Regions from separate parts of the Sporosarcina sp. FSL K6-6792 genome, predicted to be linked through region 2. Evidence: riboswitches for the same ligand, from Rfam matches in the RefSeq annotation. Region 2 holds a riboswitch; each other region holds the start of a gene.
What was found. Region 2 has a riboswitch for thiamine pyrophosphate ahead of tenA (thiaminase II). Riboswitches for the same ligand answer to the same signal wherever they lie in the genome.

Region 1 (6,067 bases), 270 kb from region 2:
GCCACCGCTGTAACTGTAACCATTACAGTTACAGTTGGATTAATTATAGCCAATGGCTTCAAATCACTAGGCGCGTATTATTTTATGTGCATAAAATAACTAATTTACTGGAGGATTTAAACATGAAAATTGGAATTATCGGAGCTACAGGAAAAGCAGGAAGCCTTATTGTAAAAGAAGCGAATGACCGTGGACACGAAGTAACAGCTATCGTTAGAAATGCAGCAAAACTAACTGAAAAAAATGTTGTCGCCCTCGAAATAGATATATTTGATCTACAAGCTGAAGACCTTCGTCAATTTGATGTTGTTGTAAATGCATTCGGTGCTCCTGCAGGGCAGGAACATCTTCATCTAGATGCCGGAAGAGAGTTAATAGAGGCGTTTGAAGGCGCTCCAGAAACAAGATTGATTGTTGTAGGTGGTGCGGGAAGCTTGTTTGTAGATGAAGCTAAAACTATCCGTCTTATGGACACACCGGAATTCCCTAAAGAATACTTTGCAACTGCTTCCAATCAAGGAAAGAACTTAGAAGACCTGCAAAAGACGAGTGGAGTTAAATGGACATTCATTAGCCCAGCAGCATTCTTTAATCCTGAAGGAAAAAGAACGGGTTCGTATCAAAAAGGAAAAGACAATTTAATCGTGAACTCAAAAGGTGACAGCTATGTAAGCTATGCTGACTATGCAATTGCAGTTCTTGATGAAATCGAAAATCCTCAACATATAAATGAACGTTTCACCCTTATTTCTGAAGCGGAATAACTTAGTTTTAGGAGATGAGAACAATGCAAACAGAAACTAGGAAACCCGGAATTGAAATTGGAATATATACATTTGGGGATCTTGGTCCAGATCCCCTAACTGGAAAAACAATAAGTATTCATCAGCGCCTTCATGAAGTATTGGCTATTGGAAAGCTGACTGAAGAAGCCGGACTTGATATTTTTGGTGTCGGTGAGCATCACCGCTTAGACTATGCCGTATCAGCTCCGCCAGTTGTTCTGGCGGCAGTGGCACAAAACACGAAGCGTATTAAATTGACGAGTGCAACGACTGTTTTGAACACAGTCGACCCTGTTCGCCTATTCGAGGATTTTGCTACACTCGATTTAATTTCGAATGGTCGCGCTGAGATTATTACAGGTCGTGGTGCATTCGTTGAATCTTTTCCGTTATTCGGTCATGACTTAAACAATTATGACGAACTGTTCGATGAAAACATACGACTGCTTCAACAATTGAATACCAATGAAATCGTCAATTGGAATGGGTCATTCCGTTCGCCTTTAACTAATTCTATGATTGCCCCGCGCCCTGTTCAAAATAAACTGCCGATTTGGGTTGGTGTAGGTGGAACACCTGATAGTGCAATACGAGCTGGAAAACTTGGAACTGGTTTAGCATTAGCTATCCTTGGTGGGGATCCAATTCGTTTCAAACCACTTGTTGATTTGTATCGCCAAGCCGGCATAAGTGCCCGACATCGTGTAGAAGATTTAAAAGTGGCTGTAACAGGACATACGTATATAGCAAAGACATCCCAACAAGCGAAAGACGAGTTTTATCCTTACTATGCAAATTATTGGGGATACGTGAACAAACAGCGTGGAATGGGCACGAGAATTTCCCGTTCTGATTTCAGTCATATGGCCAGTCCCGAAACCGGGTTATTTGTCGGTAGCCCTCAGCAAATAATTGAGAAGATTCTCCACCAACACGAACTATTTGGACATCAACGATTCATTGCACAAATGGATATCGGCGGCTTGCCGTTTTCTAAAGTCGCAGCGAGTATTGAAATGTTAGCAACACAAGTAGCTCCGATCGTTCGGCGTGAAACGGCTCGGTAAGTCTATCCCATGAGAATTCAACTCGAAACATAGCAACCATTTGAAACCTCATCAGAAATAACCCCAATTATTTGGCAATATGCAACAATATACTAATACTAGATGAATGGGGAGATTACTTACACTCCCTATTTTTCGTATTACACCACTCATTTATAAATATCATAAGCGTCTTGGTAAATACCACTAATTCTTCAATGTTTATCTTTTCATCGACTGAATGTGCCTCTTCCAACTTTCCAGGACCATAGATAACAGTTGGAATTCCTGCTGCTCCTAGCCAGCCCGCATCTGTTACTGATCTCGACATACCTATTATTGCAGGACTTTTTTCGGTTTGTTCATGACAATGCGCAAGAAGTTGAACAGCTGCATGGTCCGCATTCATTTCAAGCGCCGGAAATATTTCTCCACGTTCTTCAATCATTGATTTTCCCCCCCAGCGAAAGTGAATGGGATTTTCTCTTAACCACGTGTCTGCTTTTGCTACATTGTTCAAATGCTCTTCGATTTCTTTTGTTACAGATTGATAGGTTTCATTCGGATAGAAATGAACGGTGATCCAGAGCCGACATTCATCCGCCACAAAAGCTGCATGCCTTCCTCCTTCTATAACTGCCGGATTAATAGTAGTGGTGCCAGGCACAAAACCCGGATATTTTTTTGTCACAGCCCAGTGACGTTCTAAATCTTGTAATCCAGCAATAACCTTCATCATCTTTTCTATCGCACTAGCCCCATTAACCGAACCGCCTGCATGAAGCATACTCATCCTCATTGCATCATGGAAAACTTCCTTACTTTTAATCGTTATCCAGCCGGTAATCACACCACCCTGACCATGAATTTGACGATCACTGCCATCGACTACGAGTGCAAAATCTGCTGTATAGCCTTTTTCCATACATGAAAGTGTTCCAGCCTCTCCCGCTTCCTCCCCAATGACAGTCTGAATTTGCAAATCACCTTTCAGTTCCACACCTAGCTCGTTTAATAATTTAACGGCTAGTAAAGTCGCGGCCACTGCAGCTTTCATATCAGATGTTCCTCGCCCATATGCGTTGCCATCTTTAGTCGTCAGTTCAAAGACAGGCACAGTCCACTCTGTTTCATCCCCCACTTCCGCAACGTCTATATGTCCATTAATGATTAGGCTGTTATACAGGTTTCCATCCGTTCCCTTTTTAACGCCTACAACGTTCGGGTCGCCAGGAAATACATCCCAACTAACCGTTTCAAATTTTTCTTGTTCTAAAAAGTCTTGAATATACCGCTGTACGCCTGTTGTATTTCTTGCCGGTGGACTAACTGTCGGGAAACGAACGAGGTCCGCTAGCAATTGCACTAACTCCTCTTGACGTTCATCAACTAGGTTACTAATTCTATTTTCCATTTTACTCATCCATCCCTTATCTATATTTTTGGTAGGTGAATCTATATACGTTGAAATAAAGAATTCCATTGAATTCACTACGGCGCTAGCCCTTGTAATGCGCCTTCGCACAGTTCACTATCTTTATTTCATTTGTTCAACATATATACACTGGAACAGAAAACAGCCGCTTTCCATAATCGGAAGGCGGCTGTTTTCTACGCATATAAAGACATTGAGTGTAGAGTTTCAGCTGCTTCCCTACGCTAGTATGAACTAGATCAGGTTCGAAGGGTTTACATCTATGATGTGTCTCAGCCTAAACGGCTCCCCTAGCAGTATCTATTTAGTTTTATTCTTCTTCACAATGCATCTGTTCTTTCTTCCCCTTTAGGAAGATAGTTCGATAAGTCGATATCACGTAACCCGTTCTTTATTTTAGTTGTGTAACCTAAATTTTCATTCGATAAAAACGAAGCTTTTGAAGCAATCATTTCTTCTAATAAAGGCAAATACGTCGGATCAATATCTTTCCAAAGTTTGTACGAATTTATTAAATCCTCTAAAGTCAGATGCTTGTAATCATCGCCTTTAAAGTCACGTAATGCGGAAATACGATACCAAATATCGCCATTATCACGAATCCAATCCTCTTTATCCGCTACAATCGCTGTTTGTATAGCCTGCGCTGTATCTAAATACTTCTGATCACCGAACTCATTATAAGCCATGAGTAAAACGTTCATACCGCCCAACACATGATTCATAGAGGCATGCGTCGTTACTTGCTGTGCAATCGGGAAGTAATCCGCGATGTAGTAAGACTCGTCATTCACAGCAATGACGTTTCCTTTACTTTTTTGCGAGACCAGTAAGTCAGCATAATTACGCAATGGTTCTTTTGCATTATCAATTCCAAAATCAGCGCCACTATTATAGTAGAAAAGCGCGATTTGCTCATTAAAACGTGTATCAATGAATGGAGCTGTAATGTCATATAAATCTTTCAAATAGGTGCTTGTAACTTCTGTTTCCCAATAATCTTTGTCACCTTTGAAATTCTTCAAGTTAACAAATGAGTTGTAAATTAAGTTCTCAAAATAACGATCCTCTTGCTCATTATATAAAACCAGCGCACGATCTTCTTTTAATAGAAGTAAGTTCCGCCCATATCCTTGCCCTGTATCAGGCATTGGCTCTGTGGTTATCGCCATTTTATTGTATGGGCCACCCGCCGTGTACCAATTATTACGTTTTTTATAATACTTAGCTGACTCAAGCATCCAGCTCTCCATATTCTCTTCATTCGCAAATAATTGGTCATCCGCATTCATATACCACTGATCTACAATGTCATTGCCTTTTGAATTTAACGTATGCACAGACAATAATGTTGTTCCAACCTGAGCATAAGACAGTGCCTCTTTTTCACCGAGCAATTGACGCATGTAACTGTAGCCATCATTCTCATACTCTAATGACAATTGCTTCGACAAATAAGACTGACCAACCATCCGCTCCTTCACTGATCCATCTAGCTTCACAAACTTGAGTAAACCCGTCGGATAGGATGTTGTGTCACTGCCAAAAACGTCTTTATCATTACGTTTAATCTTGTATTTGTCATAACGGTTTAGCTCAAATGAAGCCACTTCATTTTCTTTTTGAATGACATCTACTGTTACAGCAGATTCAGTAGGATTAATGATTTTCGAAAATAAGAAGTAATCGCCATTATCAAATGAACGAACCGTTAACTCAATGGTCGCACCTTCTATACCGATGTCATAAGTGTAAATATTATCGCGAGAAAATGAGTTATCGATTCTCGTATGATTCGTGAAAAGTATATTCTCTGTCGATCTTAAGTAAATCGGATGTTCATCAAATGACACCTTCATTAAATTCACAGCAGAAGGAATCCTAGTAAAATTAGGCGACAGCTCTAAGTTAGTTAGTTCATATTTTTTGGTAGTTGCAATGTTCCCCTTCTCCACAAGTACTTGATGCAGAATCACCGCAAAAGTAGCGCGGTCTACTTGTGATCCGTGATTGAATAGACCATTTTGTATGCCTGGCATAATTCGGTATTGTGGAACTGCGCCTACACTTCCTTTATCCAATGAAATAAGACTTGGCGATTCGATTAATGCACTATCTTGCAAATTGAATGCATCTACTAATGCCAACTCCATTTGCCTACGTGTTAAAGGTTCTTCCATACCAAAAGAATTGCCTGTCACGTCTTTGCTTAAAAATTCATATCCCGCTTTTGTAAAAGATTGAGTAGCCTCTCCAACTGTCATTGCTAGATCCGGACGAAATTGCATATCGCCGTAACCCGTTAATATGCCCATTTCTACAAGTTGCATAACTTCATTTTTCGCCCAGTGGCTATTTTGAATATCCGTAAATTTTGCAGCTGTCGTGACATCTTCTGATTTAACGACTTGAGCTTCTGCCGCGTTAGCTGTTAATACAACAGTAGCTGACGTCGGTAAAGCTACCGTTAATGCTAAAGCGAGAAACAGTGTAGTTATTTTCTTCATTTTTGTTTAAAGCCCTCCTTTAGTTAAAATTAATAACATCAAATTATAGTTAAGTATAATTATAACACTTTTGGATACTATTTTGGAGTCCGTCCACAGGAGAAAGCAAGGCTGAACAATAGCAATTCAATGGAAAAGAAACACCAGTCCATAATCATTGACCTTAGTAACTCTTGAGTGTTAGGGTTTTCACTTGCCAACTAATTCGGCAAACTACAAAGGAGGAATTGCAATGAAGCAATTGATACAACAGGAAATTCACCTAGCAAATCGTCCCAAAGGAATGCCTGCGAA
Region 2 (6,067 bases):
CTTCTTTCCCTTCAAGCAGTACCCGTAACTCCCCTACTGCATCGCGTAAACTATGAAGTTGTTGTTTGAATACCGCCACTTTTTCTTTCAACAAAATGCGGTCAACTTCTTGCATTTTCGCCTCACGATAAGCCTGTTCTGTTGGGAATGCCGATTCTTCTAAAGCTTTTTTGAATCTACTCTCCGCCTGGCCCCTCTTCCCTACAACTTCTTCCAAGGTTTCCCCAGCATGAATTTCTGCTACTTTCGCCGCCCCCAGCTTCTCGCTCGTTTCCTCACGCACTTTCTGGACTACTTCCCAAGCGTAATCTAATTCTTCTTTTTTCTTTTCAGTTTCAGCAATCCGCTCCTGAAGCGTGGCTAGTACCCGTACATCTTCGGGTATCGTTTGTAATGTCATGTTAAACAGGGCTAGTTGTGTATCATAGGACGATTGTTGTTGAAACAATGCACGTTCCATTTCAGTTTTCTGCGCCACGATTTGCGCTGCAATTACTTCTTTCTTTTTCAATTCCACTTTCAGATTAACTAGCAATTTTCGATCCGCGCGAAGCTTAGCCACTTCCGCTTCTAGCTTCTGTTTTACCTCATGTAAATTATTATTATCCTTTTCTATAGCTAAACGCTTCATTTCATTTTCTTTATCAGTTAACTGCTCGATTGTATTTTGGTAGGTAATAGCCGCGGTTCGGAATTGCCCCTCGACTTCTTTCAGCCGTTCTTTCTCCACTTCCAGCTTTTCCCTTGAAATGGTTACTTCAATTGTTTTATGCGATTTAGCGGGATGATGTTCACTCCCACATACGGGGCAGGATTCCCCGTCTTTTAAAGACTCAGCCAACATAGCTGCTTGGTTATTTAGCCAAAGTTGTTCTACTGCATCGTATTCCGATTTACTTTTCTCATAACGCGCCTCGTGATCATTCTTTCCTTGTTCCAATACGTGTATCCGATTTCGAATCGCAATGAATTCATCCAGTAGTTTGCACTTTTCAATCGTTTCATTTAGTTGATCGATACGTTCATCGTACTGAACTTGTCCCATTTCATACATCTCGATTTCTACTTTCACTTTTTCCAAGTTCTTCGTTTCTTCATCTGTCATTCTAACGGTTTTTCCAAGTTCTTTTTCCAAATGATTGTTTTCTTTTTTCATCACATCAAGAGCAGTTTCCTTCGATGCCAAACTTGAAACAGCCGGAAGGAAATCTTTTAGTCGTATCAAACTTTCCGTCAGCTTTTCACGGTCCGTTTTCCTTGCTTCTTCCACTCGAAAACGCTCTCCAGCAAGTTCCATTTTTTCTGCTGCTATCTGGACTGCTTCCTTCGCATTCTTAAGATTACCTGCTTTCGTGGCAGTTTCTTCTTTCAATTTGAGTAATTGCATCTCAAGTTCACCGATTGAAACAGCTCGCTCTGCGTCGGCTATTTGTTGTTCTTTTTGTTCCACAATCGGCAACTGTTCCGTTAACTTATTTAACGATAATTCTTTTTGACGTAGTTCAATAAAACGTTCATTCATACTTTTCGCGGCGTGGTACATTTCTTGCATTTTTGTATGCTTTGCATAAACTTCATCGTAACTCTTTTTAACAACAACCGTCTTGTCTTGATAAAACGCAAATTCTTCTTCTAATCCTTGAACGACTTGATTCACATTGTAATGTTCATTCGCAAGAACAGTAAAGACCGATGACTCACGCTCGGGCAGTAAGGTCGCTATTTGTCCAATATGCCCCTCGCTCTGTTGCATCTCTTTCATCAGAGTCGCTTGTGCGTTGTCTTTCTTCCCTTTTAGCTGCTCCACAATTTCACGGTACTTATCTGTTTTGAATATTTTCCGCATGATTGTTTCTTTATTTTCTGTATCAGACGTTAGAAACTTTCGGAACTCTCCTTGCGGTAGCATAACAATCTGACTGAATTGTGCTTGTGTAAAGCCGATTAGTTCTTCTACCTTCTTGTTAATTTCAGATACAATCTGCCTGTCGACAAGTGGTACCTCCCCGTCTTCTGTCAGTTCATAGAACTCGCAGCGCGCAGACGTTTCTGACTTGTTCCCCTGTTTGACATACGGTATTTGCCGCATGATACGGTACGTTCGATTATGAATGTCAAACGTCAACTCAACGGTCGTTTGAACTGCGTCGTCTGCGAAGTCGCTTCGCATCGCACGATTATCCGTTCGATCTTCTCCGCTCGCCTGGCCATATAACGCAAAACAAATCCCATCAAATATTGTCGTTTTCCCCGCACCAGTAGCTCCCGAAATAACGAAGAGTCGATTGTCTTTCAATTCCCTGAAATCGACTGTTTCCGTCCCTTTATATGGTCCAAATGCCGTCATCATTAATTGAATTGGTCTCACAGCTCAGTTCCCTCCTTGTGCATAACTTCATGGAGCACTTCTGAAAAGAGGGTCTCCGTTTCTACGTCTGCCGCTTCTCCTTTCATCTCTTCGTAAAATGCTTTAAAGAGTGCTAAATCATCATGCTTCCCATGTTCCATACGTTGCTCATCAACCGTATTTGCGGTCAGCATGAGCACTTTACGCTCAACATGCATCGCGTTCGGATAGACTGACCGTACTTTTTCCATCGGGAATAAAACCGGTGTCTCATCTAGCAATTTTACAAAAACATAATCCTCACTTACTGGGTGCAACAAAATATCTTCCATCGTCCCTACAACCGTCCGCATATCATGCTTAGGCTTCAACTCCCGTTTCTCAACAGATACCTGCCCTGCAGCATCAAGTTCGATAATTAGAAACCCTTTATTATGATGTTCTTCTGAAATCGAATATTTCATTGGCGAACCCGCAAACCGCACTGTTTCATTTAACACATAATGCGCCTGATGTAGGTGGCCAAGTGCAGTATAATTAAATCCTTCAAAAAGATGCGCCGACACATATTCTGCTCCACCAATTGCCAACGGTCGTTCGGAGTCACTCGTGTTATTTTCACTTTCTCCGTGAGGTGTCACAAAAGCATGTCCAACAAATACATGTCGGACCCCCTCCACCATTTGTTCACGGATAGTTGCCGTCACTTTCTTCATCGCATCGTTATGGTTCACAATCGTTTCATCTTCGTGCAAATGTTTTACAACAGAAGGATCCGCAAATGGTACGAGATGGAAATGAACCTCACCGTAGTCATCTGACAAAACGACCGGTTCGATTACTTTCGTCATCTGACCTGCAATATGGTAGCCATTTACTCGCATCAATCCGCTTCCAAAATGGAGGCGTCCCGGGCTATCATGGTTTCCTCCAATCGCAAGGACAGGTATTCCAAGTTCCATAGTGATTTTTCCAAGCACTTCGTCAAGTAGTGCAATCGCTTCTGTAGGTGGCACCGCACGGTCATACAAATCGCCTGCGATAATGACCGCATCTGGCTTCTCTTCTTCGACTGCCTCTACAAATTGATCAAGTACATAACGCTGTCCATCTGTCATATATATACCTTGAACGAGCTTGCCTAAATGCCAGTCCGCTGTATGGAAAAATTTCAAATTCATTTCCCCCTTCAATACTTTTTCTTTCTACTTTACAGGATAATTCTCGTAAAAGGAAACATACATTCCTTTCTAACTTTTCACAAAGTTAAGGTTGACCTTCTATTTTTAATATGCTTATAATGGGGATGAGTCCAATTTCATATGATCCACCGCTAGGGGTGCTCTAACAGAGCTGAGAGAGGCATGTGCCTTGACCCTTATAACTTGAACTGGTTAATACCAGCGTAAGGAAGAGGTGCTGACACAATAATTCTGCCGGTCTATTTTCCGGGATACTTTTGATTGTCTACAACCCACTTCTTCTTCAAGGAGTGGGTTTTTTGGTTTTCAAGAATACAAAGGGAGTGTTGATATCATGAAGTTCACTGACCGTTTGTTAGAAAAGACGTTACCAATCTGGAGACAGAATCATAGCCATCCGTTCGTACAAGGAATTGGCGATGGGACGCTTGATCCGGATAAATTCAGGTTTTATATGGTACAGGATTACTTGTATTTGATTGATTATGCAAAACTGTTTGCGATTGGGGCTGTAAAAGCCGACGACTTGGAAACGATGGGCAAATTCGCGACACTACTCGATGGGACGCTGAACAAGGAAATGGCCCTGCATCGAAGCTACGCACTACGGTTCGGCATTTCTGAACAGGAACTTGAAAACGCTAAGCCGTCACCAATTGTTCTTGCCTATACGCACTACATGTTACACGTCTGTCAAAATGGAACCGTTGCGGAAGTGATGGCTGCTCTGCTTCCTTGCGCATGGAGTTACTGGGAGATCGGTAAGGAGCTAAATGCTATTCCAGGTGCTGCCGATCACTCGTTATATGGCGATTGGATTCAGATGTATTCTTCGGATGAATTCAAGGAACTTGCGGGCTGGTGTATTGATTTAATGAACAAGTCAGCAGAAGGAAAACCGGAGCATGAACTGTTAAAGCTCGAGGAAATCTTCCTCAATACAACTCGTTATGAATATATGTTTTGGGATATGGCAAATACAAAACAAATGTGGCCTGGAGTTGAAATGATAAATGCTATCGTTTGACGGTGTTTCATTCACGTACCAATCAGGCAACAGCATACTCGATAATCTGTCATTCAACATTCTTCCCGGTGAGTTTATTTCGATAATTGGTGTTAGCGGTTCCGGTAAAAGTACGATTTTTCGTCTTGTAACCGGGTTAGATGAACCCTCAAGGGGTACCATTTCTCTTGAAGGAAATCCAAATAGTCAGCGCCTCGGAAAGATTGGCTATATGCCACAACAAGATCTGTTACTGCCTTGGCGAACCATTTTAGAAAATGCATGTCTTCCGCTTGAAGTAGCCGGATTAGATAAGAAGGCCGCCAAGGAACAAGTACAACCATTATTACAAGAGTTCGGTCTTGGTGGAACAGAGGATAACTATCCAGGAGAGCTTTCGGGTGGAATGAAGCAGCGCGTCGCTTTCTTACGCGCTGTTCTTTCTGGCAATTCCCTACTATTGTTGGATGAACCATTTTCAGCACTCGACTCCATCACCCGACTGGCTATGCAAGAGTGGCTCATCAATCTGTGGGAAAAGCGCAAATCAACTGTCCTTTTCATCACACATGACGTAGAGGAAGCACTGTTTCTGTCAGACCGTATTTTTCTGTTGCAAAACAAACCTGTCACTTCATTTGTGGAAATCGAAGTACCTCTTGAAAGACCTCGACTAAGAAACGATTTACATCGCGCTGAAATGCTCGAGCTAAAAGAACTGCTTATCGGCAAGCTTAGAAGTGAGGTAACACTGTGAAAAATACGGCATCCTTAGTTATTATTGCAGGATTTCTAAGTATCTGGGAGTTGGGTGCACGCCTTTACGGTAAAGCGTTCATTCTACCTTCCCCTATTCAAATTTTTATACGTTTTTGGGAACTGAAGGAAGTATTATTGTTGAAACATCTGCCGGTTACTTTGATGACGATTATTATCGGCCTAGCCATTTCGATTATTTCAGGAACAGCCATTGCAGTGCTAATGTCTTCCCGTCCAGGCATACGAAAAGCACTCTATCCAATTCTCATTGCATCTCAAATGGTTCCTATTATTGCCCTTGCACCTATTTTTGTACTGTGGTTTGGTTACACAATTTGGAGCAAAGTTGCCGTTACTGTGCTCATCACATTTTTCCCGATAACTGTGAATACATTCGATGGTTTATCGTCAAGAAAAAAAGATATACAGGAACTCTTTTTGACGATGGGTGCTTCAAAAAAGGATATTTTCTATAAATATTCCGTACCAACTGCCCTCCCTCATTTCTTTTCTGGAATGAAAGTCGCTGTGACACTAAGTGTAATTGGCGCTGCAATCGGAGAATGGTTAGGGGCGCAGGCAGGCCTTGGTTACTTCAGTAGGCGTATGATGACGCAGTTCGATGGTGCAGCTGTTTTCGCACCCATTTTTGTACTGAGTGCCGTCGGAATCGGTCTATTCATCTGCGTGACCATTATTGAAAATCGAACGTTAAAATGGAGGATTAAAAATTGAAGAAAATCACATTATCAC
Region 3 (6,067 bases), 840 kb from region 2:
TTAGCGACGTGATCAAACTCTCTTCTTCTTCAGACAGTTTCAGGTTGACCTCTTCACGCCATTCATTCAGTACAAATGCAAATTCCTTCAGTTCATCCGATTCCATTAATCCATTCCATGTATCCTCATCTGCTTTTGCCAGCGTTTGTCGGATTTTAAGCCCGATTGTAGAAAAACGTGCCCCAAGGGATCCGGTTTCGCCTTGCAGTTGCAATGCTTTTTTATCTGTTGTATCCGCCGCAAGGAAACACCCAATAACGGCACCTGCCTGTGACAGGTCAAGTGCAACCTCTTTTAATGATTCAATAAGGTTTACAACTTCTTTTGACGCACCAGCTGACTGAGGAACTTCAAATGCAGAAGCCGTTTCTTCTAATGAACCTAACTTTTCTTTTACGCTATCCAAATGTGTCCGTAGTTCTGTCGATCCACTTCCACCTTTAAAGAAAACGTCAAGATCCCATACTTCAGAATACGTTTTTTGCGTCACTATTATTCCCCCTTAATTCATTCAAAATTTTCTAAAAACACAACTTGATTATAACATGAATTTTCGGTATGCGAAATAATGCAATTGTGACGGAAGGTTCATACTTTCCTTCGCAGGTTCCACCATTCCTCTGTATACTATTCAGTAGGAGGATTTAAATATGTTTAGAATTATAATTATGACCTTTTCGCTCATTGCGGTCGTTCTAGTCAATGCAGCTGCGAATATAATGCCTATCAATGGAAAAACAACCGGGCAAATCTCTAATAGTTTACCGGTACTATTTACACCTGCAGGATATACCTTTTCAATTTGGGCAGTTATTTATCTGCTTCTCGCTATCTGGTTATACGGCTTTATGCGCAACACAGTAAACATTAATCATGCATTATTCAATCGTAGGGTAGTTTTGTTTGTGCTCAGCTGCCTATTAAATATCACTTGGATTTTGCTTTGGCATTTTGGTTTCTTCGGATGGACAATTATTATCAATCTGGTTCTTCTTTTAACACTGTTAACCATTTATTTTACTTATTCTATAAAAAATAGTCATATTCATGGTAGAGTTCCGATTGCTGTCTATCTAGGATGGGTTTTTGTCGCGACCATTGCAAATATCAGTTACGTCCTTACTTTGCATGAATGGTCTGGTTGGGGACTAAGTGACCCGCTATGGACCGTCATCTACTTGACTATCGCAACCGCTATTGCACTTCATTTTTTATACCATTACGCGGATATAGCATTTAGTGCTGTCTTCATATGGGCATTTATAGGTATCACTGTGAAAAACGGTGCAGATGAACTATTCGTCTCTGCTGCAGCCCTATTTCTTGCAGCTACAATCGCAGGATTCATGTTCTTCAGACGAAAGTCATTCACACCAAAATAAAAAATCGCCGTCCTCCCACATTGGGCAGAACGGCGATTTTCTATTTTCTCTCTAAAAGACGCGGTGCTGTAGTGAATAATATTGACGCAACAATTGCTGATAATATTATTGAAGGTATCATGTAACTTGCATTGTATACGAGTGAATAGAGCCATACGGGCTGTCCCTCAGGTGCATAAGATGCAAAAAATACAATTCCACCAATGAAGTGAATCAAGTATCGAAGTAGGCCACCGATAACTGTCCCCACAACGATTGCTGTAACCATTGAGCCTTTGTTTCCTTTTACTTTACTACTTAACAGCCATGCAAGTGTAACACCTGCCACTCCAACCAACGTGTACGCCACGAAGTAATCAAGGGCAGCCTGTATTATATTAAAGACATAGCCTCCCATCATCAGTTGCAATAACCCGCTGACGAAGCCAGTCAGCATACCGCCTGCAATCCCCCATCTAAATGCCATGACAACAATCGGCAACATTGACAGCGTAACCGAGCCACCCTGTGGCATTTTAAAACCAATCTGATCAAGTACAAATGAAATTGCACCTAAAATAGCTATTTCAAGTAAAAGTTGAAGTCTTTTCCGATCCAAATTAATTCATCCCTTTCCTAGCTCAGCGAAAGATGTGGGCATAAAAAAAGACATCCCGAAATAGATGGGACATCGAATATGTCAATTTCCATCCACATTCCTACGCAAGAATAATCTTACAGGTTCTAAGGGTCAGGACGTGCTGTCCAATCTCAGCCAAATAGGCTCCCCCTGTGGTTCCAGTAATTTAGTTGTCTAGTTCATTGTATAAGATGGGGATCCTATAAGCAAGATGATTAACAGGGATGATAATTATCCTATATATGTTGAAATTAAGAATTCCATTAAATTCGCTGCGGCGCTAGGAGATGCCGCCAATCTCAGGCTCCAGTTAACCCTTGTATGGCCTCTTCGCCAAGTTTAATCTAGGGATTCATTTACTCAATATATATATAGTTAAACTAAAATGGAGGGATTCGTGTGTCGAACAATAAACTGTTAGCCGCCCTATGCTACTTTAGTGTCTTCTTCACCCCTTTACTTATACCCGTCATTATTTATTTCGTTTCGGATGACCGTGAAGTAAAACACCATGCCAAGCGCTCTCTCGTTTCACATCTTGTTCCTGTCGTACTTCTTATTGCAGGATTTATCATTTTTTCTTTTTCAATGTTTTCCTTTACCTACGACCTGAATGTAATGCCTAGTGGTAACTTTGGATTTTGGCAATTAACACCTGTCTTATTCATGCTAGTTTATGGAGTTTTGCTCATAGCAATTCTAATTTGGAATGTGTTTCAAGGTGTTAAAGTATTGAAGTGAATGTTTATAAAACCACCTATTCGGGAAAAAAGTAACAAATGCTGTGTTTAGGAGTGATTCGTAATGAATATTGGAAAATTATTAAAAACCGCTATTAAATTGGCGCCTATCGTCTATCCGATTGTTCGCAAAGTAATGAAAGAAAAAAAAGCAACAAGCACGACAATCCCAAAGAAATAATTCGACAGTCTGCAAACGTTTTTTAAGTTTGTAGGCTTTTTTGTTCAGCTCCATATGATATAGTATGGTATGGAAAAGAATGAACGGAAGAAAGGATTTGAACATAATGATTGCAAAAACTGAACAGGAAATTGAAGCGTTAAAGAAAATCGGCAAAATTGTTGCTGAAATCAGGGAAGCGATGAAAGAAGCAACTGTCCCTGGTAAAACGACGAAAGAAATTGATGACATCGGCGGTCGCTTATTCGAAGAAAAAGGTGCAATTTCAGGTCCTATCGCAGAATATGATTTCCCTGGATTTACATGCATCAGCGTCAACAGTGAAGTTGCCCATGGCATGCCTGGTTCCCGCGTCATAGAAGATGGAGATCTCGTTAATATTGACGTCTCAGGTTCCTACAATGGTTATTTTGCTGACACTGGCATTTCATTTGTTGTCGGTACACCCGATAAAAAGAAACAACAATTATGTGATGTGGCTAAGAGTGCATTTGAACGTGCAATGACGAAAGTTAAAGCAGGTTCAAGCTTAAACCAAATCGGTAAAGCAGTTGAACGCGAGGCAAAAGAAAATGGCTTAAAAGTCATCAAAAACTTGACTGGCCACGGCATCGGTAAAGCGTTGCACGAAGAACCTTCGCATGTACTCAATTATTATGACGCTTGGGATAAGACGCTTCTGAAAGAAGGAATGGTTCTTGCAGTTGAACCGTTTATCTCTGAAAAAGCAGAGCATATTATTGAATCAGGGGATGGCTGGACGTTCATTACACCAGACAAATCTCTTGTGGCTCAAATCGAACATACAATTATCGTCACAAAAGGCGAACCAATTATTTTGACGCAACTATAATTACTGCCTAATGCGTTCTTTCAATATATATAGAAAAGGGCTGTCCCTGGAAATCCAATGCACTTGGATTCCTGGATAGCCCTTTTTATTATTGTCTAGATATGTGGTAATAAAGTATTCCATTAAATTCACTACGGCGCTAGGGGATGCCTTCACTCGATTTATATAACTATTTTCCCACGTCTATTGATTAATCAAAAATCACCAGTGAATAACATGATCACCTACTGGGCGCTACTTGTATTCACAACAGGATTACCGAAAAAAGTGTGGCTAGAAGTGACAGAGTCACTTCTAGCCACACTTGCCTCATGGTAAATGTGTCGTGAATAGTTTGCCGAAAGCGAACCGGAAATGATTCAGTGAAAACGGAATTTTCTAAGCCCTATTCACCAGTATTTTATGCAAATAAATGGTTAATCAACACACGTGCTATTTTCCCGACATATATAGATTCCTTGCGCTTGTCTTATTTCTTTTTAGGAGCTGCAATTGTTTTTGAATTTCCTTCGGCAAGATGGCCTTTATACCATACTTTTTGAACCGTTTTAATTCCTTTAGTCAGCTTACGATAATCTCGTTCTTCTGGGTACGACAACAATGTCAATACTTCCCCGTCTCCGCCTGCTCGTCCAGTTCTGCCTGAACGGTGTAAATATTGCTCAACCGTATGTGGCACGTCGATGTGAATAACATGTGTTAAGCCATCAATGTCTAGCCCTCGTGCCGCAAGATCAGTTGCTATCAAAATCTTCAACTCGCCTTTACGGAAACTTTCCAATGTTTGCTGTCTCTCAAATTTCGTCATTTCTGAATGAAGAACCGCAATTGGTGCTTCGTTATACCTAAGCTTCATTTCTTTCATGCGAAGCTGATCCACATTATTAATAAATGCAAGAGCACGAATTCCATTCAAATAAGAAATCCCACGCAATACATCCGTTTTGTCCCGTGCATCCGTTTTCACAAATGAATGAACGACCTTACCCGATTTCGGCATTTCTTCCGCTCCAACTTGGATGCGGATTGGATCATTCATAAACTTGCTAGCAACAATTTCAATTTCATCTGTAATTGTCGCAGATACGGCAATAACTTGTCTTTCCGGATTTGCCGCTTCAATCATATTTTTCACAACGACACGATGATCACGCGCTAAAAGCTGATCGCCTTCATCAAGAACAATGTGACGAATATCATGCATTTTCAACTTTCTGACCTTGATAAGTTCAGCCAATCGACCAGGTGTTCCAACAACAATTGTTGGTTTTTTCTTCAATTGTTCAATCTGACGCTGCATATTGGCCCCGCCAATTAGTTGTGTAACCGTGATACCAGTTCCTGTTACCCATTCTCTGATAACATTAACGATTTGCATCGACAGTTCCTGTGATGGTGTTATAATCAGCGCCTGCGTCTGTTTTTTATCGCCATCAACCAATTGCAAAAGTGGCAATACAAATGCAAGTGTCTTGCCCGAACCCGTCGGTGACTCTGCAACGATATCTTTACCTGCCAGCATTTCAGGAATCATTTTCTCCTGGATTGGCATTTCGTACTCAAACTTCCATTTTTCTTTAAACATTTCGTCCATATTTTCTAAGAAGGACATCATTATCCCCACTTTCACTCTATTCCCTTCAGTTTATCATAATAGGCTCTGCTACACTCTATTTCTGACAAAACTGATTAAGGTTTTTTCCGTGCGTTGACACGCTGTTCGAACGCGTATGCATAGCCTATTAATTCAGGTTCAGTAAATGCTTTCCCTGAAAATGTAATGCCAAACGGTTCACCTGCCTCGGAATAGGCTGCTGGAACAGTAACAGATGGGAAACCCGCTGCCGCTCCGAAACTGCATCCATGATCTTGTGGAAATACTAGCGCTTGAATAGCATGCTCATCAAGTGCTTTGCCAAGTGCGATGTCCCCTGCCAAATGACGATTGCGGAGAAGTGCCTCTATATAAGCCCTTTCCGTCAGCGTTCCACTTGTTCGCTCCACTTTTTCCAGCATCACTTGACCGAATTTCAATGTTTCTTCTGCATGCTCATTGTTGAAGTTGATAATATCGGACAATGTACGAATCGCATTTGTTGCAGGTGTCTTCCCTAGATACGCATTCAAGGTCGCTTTAAATTCATAGAGAAGCACATTATAACCGAGGTCATTTTCCATTGTCCCTAATTCTACATCATCTATGATTACAGCACCTGCTGCCTCAAGTTCTTTGAGCGCGGCATCGAAAAGGTTCAAACGTTCCGTAGATGCTTCTCGTTCGAAAATCGTTCG
Region 4 (6,067 bases), 1.3 Mb from region 2:
CAACGAACTCCTTCCATTTATGACAACGGAAGGAGTTCATTGTTTACTATTCAAAATTAGAGATTCGCCAGTACTGCCATGCAATTACCTCAGACATCCACGCGAGCCCCTTACTTTCCGCTTGGTGAATTGGTTTCCATTCATTCTCTTCACCACGCATCAGGTAAATCTCATGATGGGGCGCCTGATCGTGGTAACCCGTCATATCAAACGTTCCGTCCCGCCTCATAACTGCTCGCACTTCATAGTTAATGTCAGGGGCCGTTGTAAGGGGATTGCCGACAGCATGCAGGAGATGAAATCCTGCTTCGTCTTCCCCGTGATTTGTCCGTTTCAATGTAATCCCATCGTGTGAAGCGGTTGCCTGTTTCCTAAAGCGCTTAAAAGCATCATAGACAATCGATGGCCCAACATCCCTTGTAAACGTCAATGGAGAACGTTCAAGGTCATATGCCAGTTCGACGTCCACTCGGGTCCGATAACTGGCTCCATTTGAATCGAATCCCCTGTCATCCCCTTTAAAATAACGATTTCGCGACAATAGATTCGGATTCAACACCCAGTCATCCTGCAAAAACGTCATGTAGCGGAATTCCCACCTATCTACATTCGGGAGACGAACTCTGTCTTGAACAGGTATCAGCAATTCCCTCGGTTTGGCAATGGATTTTGTCACCGAAAATCGTTCAATCGCCGCTTCTGCCTTCGACGAAACTGGATTCAACAACCCAAAAAGAGTGGAGACAATCGACTGAAAGACGTTGAATCGTTCTTCCGACTTCGCAAGTGAACGCTTAGATTCGATCGTATACGTATAGATTTCATCCAACGAAAAATCCCTGTCGATGTAAGAATTATCGACCGCCGTTGTCATATGCTTACCATTTCGGTAGACATCATATTCAGCGACATCTTTAATTTCCTCCCAAGACAATGCAATTTGCGTCTTTGCGACAATCGTTGTCATGACAAGTGACTGAAGCGGACTTTCTTTGTTTTTCTGTTCAGCAAATGCTGACGTTTGCAATGCAATAACGTCAATTACAATACCATCTTCAACACGTTCGATTACGTAATTATATAGTTTCGCATGCTTGAAATCACCGTCACTAAATTCAGAGACCGTTCCTTCATACAAATGATGCCCGTCTCTATAGACTTTGTAGGTTCCGCCGACATCATTCCATGTGAAATAGATTAGATCTGCCTTATGCAAAACGGTTTGTATTTCAAACAGTTTCTTTTTCATCCGCACACCACGCCCCTTACTTGGAAGTGTGGTATATTTCGCGAGCAGTTAAACATTACATTTCAATACCTGTTAATGAAAGAAGGACCGCACCTTTTAAACGACTTGCTGCTTCTCCAGGATCTTCTTCTCCAGAAATCGCAGAAATAACCGCTACCCCTGACGCACCCGCTTTAATGATAGCACCGGCTCTGCGTTCTGAAATTCCACCAATCGCAACAATAGGTAAACCAGGTAACAACGATGCCACTTCCCTAATTGTCTCGATGCCAATAACCGGTTGCGTATCCATTTTCGTCTGTGTCTCATAAACTGGACCTAGACCGATATAATCAGCCCCAGCATCAGCTGCCGCAATCGCTTCTGTTACATTATGCGTAGAAACACCTATTAGCATGTCTGGACCAACCTTGTCACGCACTGCCGAAATATATCCGTCTTCCTGCCCGATATGAATACCGTCTGCACCAATTTCAATCGCAAGACCTATATCATCATTGACAATGAAAGGTACACTATATTGTTCACATAATTGCTGACACGCCTGTGCAAAAGCCTTCAACTCTTCACCCGTTAATGCACCAGGCCCTTTTTCACGTAATTGAAAGCTCGTTATACCACCCTTTAGCGCCTCTTCTAAGACATGTAACGGGTCGCGTCCCGCCAAATTCACTGTGCCCATGATGAAATATAAGTTAACTGTTTGCTTATCCATAAACTACAACCCCTTCCATTGTCTTGTTGCCGCGGCGTCCATATGCCCAGTGATTCGTCGGACCATGGCCGCCACCAATTTTTAGTCCATCTTCAATTGCTGCGTGTATAAAACATTTTGCAGAAACAACTGCATTCGCTGCCGTTTCCCCATTTGCCAAAAACGCTGTCAGTGCCGCCGAATACGTACACCCTGTTCCATGCGTATCTTTCGTATCAATCCATGGTGCGCGAACCGAGAACCGTTCCCCGTCAGCCCCCATGAACAGATCTTCCGCATAAGGCGCTTCTTTCCGGTGGCCCCCTTTAATAAGAACCGCCCCCGCGCCCAACGCTATTATATGTTTCGCCGCTCGTTCTATGTCTTCATTCGTCTTTATTTCCATTCCTGCAAGCACTTCTGCTTCTGGAATATTAGGTGTAACAATAGCTGCAAGAGGTACAAGTACAGTCTTCAACGCTTCAACCGCCTGTCTTTCTAGCAATGAAGCACCCCCTTTCGCAATCATTACCGGATCAATGACAAGTGGAATTCCGCTCCAATGAAACGCCTCTCCCACTGCATAGATAATTTCTGTCGAAAAGAGCATCCCCGTCTTAATCGCTTTAACATCAAAATCTTCAATAACTGCCTGTATTTGCGCTTTAATAATAGCGGTGTCAACCGGCTGTATCGCCGTCACTCCAAATGTATTTTGCGCTGTCACCGCTGTCAGTGCCGACGTACCGAAAACACCCAATTCTTGGAACGTCTTCAAGTCTGCCTGAATACCCGCACCACCACCACTATCCGACCCCGCAATTGTCAATGCCACACGTACCATTCGATTCGCCACCCTTTTATTTATACTAAAAAGCCGCTTCCCGGTGGCGTAAGAAAGCGGCTAGCCATTTAACTATTCGTAAAAGGCGTACCCACTTTCCTACGCCGGTATAATCCGGATCAGGTTCCAAGGGTCCGCGCATTCATGCACGTCTCAGCCTAAAAAAGGCTCCCCTAGTGGTTGTTAAACTATTCAGCTTTGTAGCAAGTGTAACATATCTAGTGTGAGATTGTGGGAATGTTTGGTCCATTTTCAATAGAAGCATAGAGTAATGGAAATAAAAAACCCCATCAAATAGGTTCAATATATATAATAAACTCGTTTCACGTGGTAACAGTTTATTCCATTCTATCGTCGATAAGAGTATAGTTAATGACATAAACAGAAAGAAGGCGCAGTTTATGCATAAAGCAGACAGCAGACCGAATAATCCCGACAAATCCATGTGGATCAGTCTTTTCGGGGCACTCGTTATTATTGCAGTGGTCATTATTACTAATCTTACAATGGGTTAACATTCACTAAAACCTAGATAGGCCGACATCACAGCGGCCTGTTTTTTTATTCAGAACCCCAAATTCTTTCCACTTCTGAGTCCCCATCCTTAATCCGTATAACATACACGTCTGGATTCGTCAGTGCCTGCCACTGCCCAAAATCGAATCGCTCATCATAACACCTTAATAATAGCGCCATTAAGTTCCCGTGTGTCACAAGCACTGTCCGCGAACCGTCACCCAGCTCATCCACAACATCACAAACCCTCGACATCGCTTCACTCGAAGATTCCCCACCCTCATATTTTAGATGAAGGTCAAAAAACGTATCTTCCAGCTTTATCAACCAATCCTCGAAATCCATTGAACTTAGCACGCGCTCCATAAGCCGACTATCCACCTCTACATGCAACTTCTTCCGCTCAGCTATAGGCCAGCCCGTCTGACGTGCACGAGAAAACGGACTCGTAATAATCCGATCCACTTCGATATCTTCGAAAAACGCTACAAGCTGATCCGCCTGCAAAATCCCTTCAGCAGTCAATTCCGCGTGTGGTGCCTGTCCTTCTGCGGAGCAATGACGCACGATGTAAATAACTTTTTCCATAACCGCTTCACCCCATTCTTCTTACTAAATAGACATACAGCCCATTCGTAAACTAGCTGTAGTCTTCCCTATTACTCTTTTTCCCTTGTATGCTCCAAAGAAAACATCTCAATGTTTTAGATTCCTTAGAAATCACAACAAAAAGTGCCTGTACAATAGACCATCATGAAAATTTAAACATTCATGGTGGTTTCTTATGCAGGCACTCACTATTATTTATTCATCTGGGCAAGGAAGTCAGCTAGAGGGTCTTCCTCTTCTACAACAGAGGTTTCTTCTGGCTCCTTTAACTGTTCCCAATCAAAATTATCCAGATCATCCTCTATGTTAATCAATTGATGTTCTGTTTCCACCTCAACGGCAGCGCTCGTTTCTTCCTGCAAATATAATGCTGCATTTACATCTATTGCATTGCTGTTCAATGATGCAAAGAGAGAAGCTGTGCGGATTGGATCGGACATTAACTGATAGACGATACTCCCTAGTAGCGCCTCGGAATGTTCGTGCTTTAACCAATCACGTTGCGCTTTAGTTAACCCTTTTGGGAGCGGAATTGTTATGGCCTCTCTATGCTTTAAAAGTGAGTCATTCACCCCATCTATCACGAACTCCGCAATTTTACTGGAAAAGTTTCTTCTTTCGACTTCTTTTAACTTTTGCAGTTGCTTTAGTGTGTGGTCAGATGTATCTGATGGGAGACGAAATGTAATGGGCTGTCCCCTTTTTAATCCCGCGTCATTCATGCATAGTCACCTTACTTTGTTTTAACTAACTTTTCTTCTTCTTTAATTTTGACTTGTTGATTTTTTTTCGCAAAGTCTGAAATTAACTTGTAATAAGCGTTGGCCATCATCCAGACACTTTCTTTTTCATCCTCAAAGAAATCGATATTATAACCATCTAAGCTATTATTTAACGTTTTAAGATAGTCTTTAAGGACAATAGAGCCTCCGCCGATGAAATAGCAGATCTCAGATTGCGAGTTTCTTGCCCATACATTCCGTAAATGGCGATATTGCTTTTTCGCTAACTCCAAGAGAATCCGATCTACAATGTCATGAACACTTGTCCGGCTTCCTTTTACCATAATATGATTACGGTTATTTTTCTTCGTTATAATGTCCACAACATCTAGACGACTGTCCAACTCTACGCCATGCCTAACATAAATTTCTTCTCGAATAGCATCCAGAGACTCTGAAACACCCAAGTTAAAGCCTTGCGCCTTATCATCATCAACTTTACGATTCCTAATGACCGCAACATCCGTTGATAATCCACCGATGTCTTGTATCAAGATTTGTTTATCGATTAATTCTTTATTAATGATGTTTAAATTATTATCCATTACAAGGTTGATAAACGCAGCAAAACCTTCTGGATAAACCTTTACTTCATCAAATTTAATATTTACTTTTATACCTTGATATTTAGGTGTAACTAAAAATTCTACTTGGTGAACAGAGCTAAGCAATTGGGAACGATAACCAACGTCTTTCCCTTCCTTAACTTCTCTAAGTGGAAGTCCTGTACCTAGTGTATACGTAGCTTCAATTACATTATTATTACGTTTAAAAATACCTTTATTCTCATCACGAGCTGCATCTATTGCAAGTGCCGCGAACAACATCACCAAAGTTTGATCTTCCTCAGATTTGTTGCTACCTGGATCTAGTTCAGTTGAATTACCACTTTTCGTAGCAAGATTCCCAACACGGTAAATAGCGTTGTTATCTTTTAATGTTGGAGAGTGCAAACGAATATGAATGCCATCAGTAGGCTCTTGGTTGTCTAGTTCTTCAATGCCGATAATCGGACGATCTGCAATATCTTGTGCAATTACATTGGGTATATTGAGTTCTGCTTCCAATTTACCGAAAATGGCTTTTAATGAATCGTTTCCTACGTCAATTGCTGCAATACGTGTTTCTGTCATAAAAATCATCCTCCCCAATTATTCTATCTTTCTATTGAAATGGTACTGGAATTTTGTTGGCAGGTCAATCCAATTCAACTATTTAACACACAAATGTAATATTGTGTACCCAGCTGTAAACTTGTACACATTAACGTATACACGCGCCACTACTGGTTGTGTACGCGTTTGTATACTTGTACACATTAATGTTTACAAATGTATACATTAACGTATACAAGTACACTGTAATGTATACAT

Region 1: linked by a shared signal. The riboswitch ahead of MKZ26_RS08445 (acetylornithine deacetylase) and the one ahead of tenA (thiaminase II) in region 2 are both predicted to bind thiamine pyrophosphate.
Region 3: linked by a shared signal. The riboswitch ahead of thiT (energy-coupled thiamine transporter ThiT) and the one ahead of tenA (thiaminase II) in region 2 are both predicted to bind thiamine pyrophosphate.
Region 4: linked by a shared signal. The riboswitch ahead of thiD (bifunctional hydroxymethylpyrimidine kinase/phosphomethylpyrimidine kinase) and the one ahead of tenA (thiaminase II) in region 2 are both predicted to bind thiamine pyrophosphate.

Annotation. Positions count from the first base shown of each region.
Region 1 covers NZ_JBBOSA010000001.1:1,762,335-1,768,401, forward strand. Annotated here, with positions in the region: gene MKZ26_RS08435 (NAD(P)-dependent oxidoreductase) at 123-764, shown strand; gene MKZ26_RS08440 (LLM class flavin-dependent oxidoreductase) at 788-1,852, shown strand; gene MKZ26_RS08445 (acetylornithine deacetylase) at 1,968-3,254, opposite strand; TPP riboswitch at 3,466-3,568, opposite strand; gene MKZ26_RS08450 (S-layer homology domain-containing protein) at 3,587-5,773, opposite strand; gene MKZ26_RS08455 (NADP-dependent oxidoreductase) at 6,006-6,067, shown strand, end outside.
Region 2 covers NZ_JBBOSA010000001.1:1,489,344-1,495,410, forward strand. Annotated here, with positions in the region: gene MKZ26_RS07080 (SMC family ATPase) at 1-2,368, opposite strand, end outside; gene MKZ26_RS07085 (exonuclease SbcCD subunit D) at 2,365-3,522, opposite strand; TPP riboswitch at 3,673-3,776, shown strand; gene tenA (thiaminase II) at 3,884-4,576, shown strand; gene MKZ26_RS07095 (ABC transporter ATP-binding protein) at 4,563-5,312, shown strand; gene MKZ26_RS07100 (ABC transporter permease) at 5,309-6,049, shown strand; gene MKZ26_RS07105 (ABC transporter substrate-binding protein) at 6,046-6,067, shown strand, end outside.
Region 3 covers NZ_JBBOSA010000001.1:2,325,062-2,331,128, forward strand. Annotated here, with positions in the region: gene MKZ26_RS11365 (M3 family oligoendopeptidase) at 1-490, opposite strand, end outside; gene MKZ26_RS11370 (tryptophan-rich sensory protein) at 651-1,382, shown strand; gene thiT (energy-coupled thiamine transporter ThiT) at 1,423-1,980, opposite strand; TPP riboswitch at 2,061-2,162, opposite strand; gene MKZ26_RS11380 (DUF4870 domain-containing protein) at 2,401-2,742, shown strand; gene MKZ26_RS11385 (hypothetical protein) at 2,806-2,922, shown strand; gene map (type I methionyl aminopeptidase) at 3,029-3,775, shown strand; gene MKZ26_RS11395 (DEAD/DEAH box helicase) at 4,245-5,387, opposite strand; gene MKZ26_RS11400 (amidase family protein) at 5,465-6,067, opposite strand, start outside.
Region 4 covers NZ_JBBOSA010000001.1:2,792,981-2,799,047, forward strand. Annotated here, with positions in the region: gene MKZ26_RS13720 (DUF3238 domain-containing protein) at 47-1,249, opposite strand; gene thiE (thiamine phosphate synthase) at 1,305-1,964, opposite strand; gene thiD (bifunctional hydroxymethylpyrimidine kinase/phosphomethylpyrimidine kinase) at 1,957-2,787, opposite strand; TPP riboswitch at 2,867-2,972, opposite strand; gene MKZ26_RS13735 (histidine phosphatase family protein) at 3,349-3,891, opposite strand; gene MKZ26_RS13740 (hypothetical protein) at 4,104-4,634, opposite strand; gene MKZ26_RS13745 (ParM/StbA family protein) at 4,646-5,827, opposite strand.